Methylobacillus flagellatus KT: one gene and its partner. The protein of the gene in region 1 interacts with the protein of each later gene in a pairwise test. Links are inferred from orthologs where the notes say so. Each region holds a gene or a part of one and is shown in the gene's direction. Other genes may lie near its edges.

Evidence for each region. The genes of interacting proteins can lie anywhere in the genome.
Region 2: the proteins of cysM (region 1) and accC interact in binary tests that used the Escherichia coli proteins (3 or more experiments, as listed by UniProt). The link is inferred for Methylobacillus flagellatus KT from one-to-one orthologs.

The regions. Positions count from the first base shown.
Region 1 is NC_007947.1:1,998,802-2,002,689, reverse strand. Bases 427-3,319 are described here. They hold cysM (cysteine synthase CysM), read left to right. Parts: upstream 427-1,375; coding sequence 1,376-2,263; downstream 2,264-3,319. Other genes in these bases: MFLA_RS09520 (disulfide bond formation protein B), read left to right, coding at 822-1,322; xseA (exodeoxyribonuclease VII large subunit), read right to left, coding at 427-681. In the rest of the region: more of xseA, read right to left, coding at 1-426; MFLA_RS09510 (hypothetical protein), read left to right, coding at 3,793-3,888. UniProt on the Escherichia coli protein: Two cysteine synthase enzymes are found. Both catalyze the same reaction. Cysteine synthase B can also use thiosulfate in place of sulfide to give cysteine thiosulfonate as a product.
Region 2 is NC_007947.1:23,263-26,572, reverse strand. What follows is about bases 1-2,813. They hold accC (acetyl-CoA carboxylase biotin carboxylase subunit), read left to right. Parts: upstream 1-638; coding sequence 639-1,988; downstream 1,989-2,813. Other genes in these bases: prmA (50S ribosomal protein L11 methyltransferase), read left to right, coding at 1,988-2,813; accB (acetyl-CoA carboxylase biotin carboxyl carrier protein), read left to right, coding at 172-627; aroQ (type II 3-dehydroquinate dehydratase), read left to right, coding at 1-139. Also shown: more of prmA, read left to right, coding at 2,814-2,875; MFLA_RS00105 (zinc-ribbon and DUF3426 domain-containing protein), read left to right, coding at 2,885-3,310. UniProt on the Escherichia coli protein: This protein is a component of the acetyl coenzyme A carboxylase complex; first, biotin carboxylase catalyzes the carboxylation of the carrier protein and then the transcarboxylase transfers the carboxyl group to form malonyl-CoA.

The DNA.
Region 1 (3,888 bases):
GGTGCAGACATGGATGGCGCGCGCGACGATTTCCTCGTTGAACTGCCATAAGTCTTCGATGCTACCGCCGCCCCGGCACACGATGAGCACGTCGCATTCCGCGCGCTGGTCGGCGGTGCGGATGGCGTCGGCAATCAGTTTGGCCGCGCCCTTACCCTGCACTGGCGTGGGGTAGATGATGACATTGACCGCAGGCATGCGGCGGCGCAGGGTGGTGAGCACATCGCGCAAGGCGGCAGCGTCGGGCGAGGTGACAATGCCGATCTGGCGTGGGTGTGCGGGAATGGCAATCTTATGCTCTGCGGCGAACAGGCCTTCGGCGGCGAGCTGGTTCTTGAGCTTCTCGTAGGCTTCGAACAGGTTGCCCAGGCCTGCGCGCTGCAGGAACTCGATGGTAAGCTGGAAGTCGCCCCTGGCTTCGTAAAGCGTGACCACGGCCCGCGCCTCAACCTTGTCGCCCTCGCGTGGCGACCAGTCCAGGTAGGCATTGCGGCTGCGGAACATCACGCAGCGCACCTGGGCACCCTGATCTTTGAGCGAGAAATACCAATGCCCCGAGGCCGCCCGGGTCAGGTTGGAGATTTCGCCACTGATCCAGAACAAGGGGAAGCTGGTTTCCAGTAGTTCGCGCGCCATGCGGTTGAGTTCGCTGACGCTGAGGATGCGTTGAGGGTCTACCATATCGGGGTTGTGCTATATAGGTTTATGTCTATTAAGATTGTTTGGCGGCCGGGCCCGGGTATCGCAGCATGGATTGGTGCTAACCGGGATGTATCCGTTACAATTGCGGGACTTTCATTATAAGTGCTGGGGCTTTGTTTATGTGCAATAAGCTGTTTGCTGGGCGCCGCGGGTATTTCCTTGGTTTCGTCGCCAGTTTCGGGCTGGTGGGCCTGGCCTTGTTCCTGCAACAGAAATACAACCTGGAGCCTTGTCCACTGTGCATCTCCCAGCGGATTGCATTCATGGCGCTGGGGATATTGTTCCTGTTGGCCGCGCTGCACAACCCCGGCAGGGTGGGGCGCAAGGTGTATGGCCTGTTGCACGTCATCGCCGCCGCGACCGGCATAGGCATCGCGGCACGCCATATCTGGATCCAGGCCAACCCGGACAAGGTGATGGCCGAGTGCGGCGCGGGCTTTGACTACATCATGGAAACCTTCCCGCTGAAAAAGGCCCTGGACTTGATATTCAAGGGCACCGGCGAATGTTCGGCAATAGACTGGACCTTGTTCGGTCTGACCATTCCGCAGCTTTCCCTGATCGCGTTTGTCGGCCTGGGCCTATTCGCCGTCTTGTTGGCTTTTCACAAGAAAGCCTGATTTGGAATTCCGGGCAGGCCAGCCAGGCATGCCCAGCAACTGATTGAAACCACATGTACAAAACCCTGGATGATTTCGTAGGCAACACCCCACTGGTCAAGCTGCAGCGCATGGCGGGCAAGACCAGCAACACCATCTTGCTCAAGCTCGAAGGCAACAACCCGGCAGGTTCGGTCAAGGATCGGCCAGCGCTTTCCATGATCAAGCGCGCGGAAGCGCGCGGCGACATCAAGCCCGGCGATACCCTGATCGAGGCCACGTCCGGCAATACCGGGATCGCACTGGCCATGGTGGCGGCGATGCGTGGTTACAAAATGGTGCTGGTCATGCCGGACAACCAGAGCGTGGAGCGCCGCCAAAGCATGAAGGCCTACGGCGCCGAACTAGTCTTGACGCCACGCGACGGCGGCATGGAACTGGCGCGCGACGTGGCGACCAAGCTGCAGGCGGAGGGTGAGGGCATCGTGCTTGACCAGTTCGCCAACCAGGACAACCCGCTGGCGCATTACGAAGGCACTGGCCCGGAAATCTGGCGCGACACAGCAGGCAAGATCACGCATTTCGTCTCCAGCATGGGGACGACTGGCACCATCATGGGTACCTCGCGCTACCTCAAGGAGCAGAACCGCGATATCCGCATCGTCGGCGTGCAGCCTGAAGAAGGCGCGCAGATTCCTGGCATCCGCAAATGGCCAGAAGAATACCTGCCCAAAATTTATGATGCCAAGCGCATCGACGAGCTGGTGTACGTCAACCAGGAAAATGCGGAAAAAACCACGCGCAGGCTGGCGCAGGAAGAAGGCATCTTTGCCGGCATTTCCTCTGGCGGCGCCTTGTATGCGGCATTGCAACTCTCAAAGCGTGTGGAGAATGCCGTGATCGTGACGATTGTGTGTGATCGGGGTGATCGGTATCTTTCCACCGGCGTGTTTCCATCTTAATCGCATTGATGTAGCGATGCCCTCGTGCCCACGTTGTGAGTGTTATTCAAGATCGGCCTGAAGAGATTGAAGAAAGGCGCTACACGAGCAACGAGGGAATAATCCGTATCGGTATCGCAGTTACAGTAGAACTATAGCTATCTGTAGAAATGCCGGCTTGGCTATATCGGAGAGGAAGCGTCCGGCATTCAGTACCATAGACTCACGTATTTTCAGCGCATAAATGCTACCCGCAATGCGAGCAAGCGGCGTTGATCTTCCTGGCCTACGTACCGGAGAGTGTTGATTTCGGGGTCGGGTTGGTGTTGCAAAGTTAAGAATGAAGACAACACCACCGACCACAGTACCTTCCACATCGAGGAGCGCAGCTCTCCCGTCACCGTAACGAATTCTCGGATTGACTGACGACTTTCCTATAGCTCCAACCTGAATTAAGCTGCGCCGCGAAGAGGCGTTTGCTTCAATGAATTGTCAGGTGGGACCCACCGCATTATTCTTCTTCTTGGCGCACTAGGTGAACAATAGACGCAGGACCAGCTATCCAGAGCACATTGAAACCGTCTGGCAAAGGCTCTATCTCGTCAGCGCACTACCTGTGCAGATGCCAGATGAGCCTTCGCAGCGGCCAAATCATTGGTACGTACTTCAAGCCAAGTTTCAGCTTGACTCAAGCCCGGCATACGATCTATCCAAAGGTGGGGTGATTGCCTCCAAACTCAAAGGCCACTGCCGGTTGATATTCTAGAATCCGGCGAAAGCCAATCACATCACGGTAGAAGCGTACCGTGTCATCGTAGGCATGAGGCCGAGTCTTCATTGCAATATTTCGCCCTGCGGCGAACTTCAACGACTTGGTCATGCAGAAACCCCCACTGTGCCTACATTATATTTAGATAGACTCGTCGTATGAGATGGGGAAATATCTCACTTGATGCGCCCTCCTATGATTTCAATGGCACCAAGCTATACATAATCGTTTAGGCCGCCTAAGATTTGGCTGATCACTTTGCTTTGGGAATGTCGCCATGTCCAGGCAGCCATCATGAAGATGGCTCATTGCTATGATTGCTTGACAGGGTAGGTGCTGCCATATGTGTGCGACATGATTTAATTCCCGCGAAAGATGCCGATGTGGACTGGATTCAGCGCTAAATTTTCCTTCATGGCCAGCGTCATCCTGCAGAGAGAGGGGTTGATGAGATTGCTTTTTCATGAGTGACTTGGCTGTCAATCGGCAGGTGTCCGCTTCAACAAACAACCCGATCAAGGCCGCTTTGCTGTTCTTGATATCAGCAGGTGTTGCAGCAGGACTTGCCGTGGCCTTCTGAAGTCGTGGCGGCCAAACAACCGCTTAGGTTGAGTCTATAGCGCTTTCGCAGCGCGAGGCGCAGGCGTGGGCCTGGCAGTATGTGTTTCCAATTCGGTGTTATCCGATAGACACACGCAGGGGCAAGTAGCGGAGGGTCATGACGATGATACATATATTGAACAAAGCCGGACGTAGCATGCTGCGTCCATTGGATAGCTTAATGAATGCAAAGTTTGTCTATTGGCGTCCCATTGTCTTGGTCTGGGTGACCTGCGGCATATTTGCATGGATTTCGCCTGCCTTGGCAATCAGCACT
Region 2 (3,310 bases), 2.0 Mb from region 1 along the record:
TTCCAATATCTACGCACGCGAATCCTTCAGGCATCATTCGTATTTCTCCGACCTGGCAGTCGGCGTGATCAGCGGCCTGGGCGCACGTGGATATTTAATGGCGCTGGACTACGCCATCCACCACATTAGCCGTGCCTGACCGGCACCCTTTACACTTCTTAGAGGTTAACCATGGATTTACGCAAACTGAAAAAACTGATCGACCTGGTCGAAGAGTCCGGCATATCCGAGCTGGAACTCACCGAAGGCGAGGAGAAAGTGCGCATTTCGCGCCACCTGCCCAACAACCAGGCGCCAGTCCAATTTGCCCAGCCTTACATTGCCGCGCCTGCCGCTCCCCAGGCAGCCCCTGCCGCACCAGCTGCCGAGGCCGCCACTGCTCCTGCTATCGAAGGCCATGTGGTGAAATCGCCCATGGTAGGCACTTTCTATCGTGCGCCATCTCCAGATGCCAAGGCGTTTGTTGATGTCGGCAGTACCGTCAACGCCGGCGACACCCTCTGCATCATCGAGGCGATGAAGCTCCTCAATGAAATCGAGGCAGACAAGGCCGGCGTGATCAAGGCAATTCTGGTCGAGAACGGCCAGCCCGTTGAATATGGTGAACCGCTGTTCATCATCGGTTAGGAAATATCCTCATGTTCGATAAAGTCCTTATTGCCAACCGTGGCGAGATTGCGCTGCGCATTCAGCGTGCCTGCCGAGAGCTTGGCATCAAAACGGTCGCCGTCCACTCAGAGGCTGACCGCGAAGCCAAGTACGTCAAGCTTGCCGACGAATCCGTATGCATCGGCCCAGCGCCTTCCAGCCAAAGCTATCTCAACATTCCTGCCGTCATCAGTGCAGCTGAGGTCACGGATGCGGAAGCCATCCATCCTGGCTATGGTTTTCTCTCCGAAAATGCCGATTTTGCAGAACGCGTAGAGCAGAGCGGCTTCACATTCATCGGTCCGCGCGCCGAGACCATCCGCCTCATGGGCGATAAAGTCAGTGCCAAGGACACCATGAAAGCCGCAGGAGTGCCCTGCGTTCCCGGCTCCGAAGGGGCCTTGGGCGACGATAACGATGAAATCCTGCGTATCGCCAAGGATATTGGTTATCCCGTCATCATCAAGGCAGCCGGTGGTGGTGGTGGCCGCGGCATGCGTGTGGTGCATACAGAAGCCGCACTGCTCAACGCCGTCAGCATGACCAAGGCGGAAGCCCAGGCCGCATTCGGCAACCCCATGGTCTACATGGAGAAGTTCCTTGAACAGCCGCGCCATATCGAGATCCAGATACTGGCAGACCAGCATGGCAACGCCATATACCTGGGTGAACGCGACTGCTCAATGCAACGCCGCCACCAAAAGGTGCTGGAGGAGGCGCCTGCTTTCGGCATCTCGCCGCAATTGCGCGAGAAGATCGGCACCGCCTGTGCCGAGGCCTGCAAACGCATCAACTACCGCGGCGCCGGCACTTTCGAATTCCTTTACGAAAACGGCGAGTTTTATTTCATCGAAATGAACACGCGCGTGCAGGTAGAGCATCCCGTCACGGAAATGGTCACCGGCATTGATATCGTCCAGCAACAAATTCTGATTGCAGCCAATAAAAAGCTCGGCATCAAGCAGAAGGATGTCAAGATCACCGGCCACTCGATCGAGTGTCGTATCAATGCGGAAGACCCTTTCAACTTCGTGCCGTCTCCCGGCCGCATCACGACCTTTCATATGCCCGGCGGCCCCGGCATCCGCGTCGACACCCATGCGTATCAAGGCTATATGGTGCCACCCAACTACGACTCCATGATCGGCAAACTGATCGCCTATGGCGACACGCGTGAACAGGCCATTGCACGCATGCAGATCGCCTTATCGGAAATGGTGATCGAAGGCATCAAAACCAATGTGGCCCTGCACAAGGAACTGCTTGCCGATACAGCATTCCATCAAGGCGGCACCAGCATCCACTATCTGGAACAAAAACTGGGTATAGCAAGTAAGTAATGGCCTGGATTTCACTCAGAATAGACGCCCGGGATGACAACGCCGAGCTCCTCAGCGACACCCTGATGGAGCTCGGCGCACTCTCTGCAAGCATAGAGGATGCCAATGCCGAAACACCGGACGAACAGCCAATTTTCGGCGAACCGGGCGACCCACCTCCTGGCATCTGGCAGCAGAATGTCGTCACTGCACTACTGGATGAGAGCGCAGACCTGGACTCCCTGCTGGAGGAACTGAGTGCTGCCACAGGCATTACCGATTTCCGTTACAGCACGGAAACGATTGCCGAACAGGACTGGGTGCGCGCGACCCAGTCGCAATTCGAGCCCATCCGTATCCGGGATGATTTATGGATCGTGCCTTCCTGGCATGATGCACCTAACCCGGATGGCCTCAACATTGTGCTGGATCCCGGCCTGGCGTTTGGCACTGGCAGCCACCCGACCACCCACTTATGCCTCAGCTGGCTTGCCGACACAGTGAAGCCGGACACGAGTGTGCTGGATTACGGCTGCGGTTCCGGCATTCTCGCCATCGCAGCACGAAAACTGGGGGCCGGCAAGGTCGTCGGCGTAGACATTGATGCTCAGGCCATTCAATCCAGCGTCTACAACGCGGACCAGAACCAGGTGGATGCCAGCTTCTATCTGGCCAGCGACCTGCCTGGCGGACAGTTTGACATCGTCGTGGCCAACATCCTTTCCAGTGCCCTTTCCGTCCTTGCGCCGGCATTGGCGCGGGCCGCACGATCCGGCGGCAGGATTGCACTTTCTGGCATCCTTCGCGAACAAGCCGATCAGGTCAGTGCCATTTACCAGGAATGGTTCGAGATGGATGCGCCGGTGTTCATGGATAGCTGGGTGCTGCTCACAGGAAGCAGAAGGTGAACACCTGATATGCGGCTAGTGACCTCCTGCCCAGCGTGCGACACCCGGTTCCACGTCAAGCCGGAACAACTGGCGGCCCATGGCGGCGACCTGCGTTGCGGTCAATGCCAGCATCTCTTCAATGCCGGCTCGCGGATTTACGAGATTCTGGAGCCACAAACCCTGGCACCCTTGCCGCCCAGCGACGCAAGCGAGGAACCCTTTTCCGATCACATACCACCTGAGGCGGAAGAGGCAAGCCCTGCCCTGCCTCCGGCGACGCACTTCATCTCCGGCGACACAGATAGCGAAACAGCGGATTCACCAGCGCCAGAAGAGATCACGCCGATCGAGGAACCAACAACTATTCCTGAAGTAGAGCCGACAGGTACTATTGAAATCGACCACGGGGAATCGATAGATACTGAAACAGAGCCAAGCACCGCATCCAGCGAA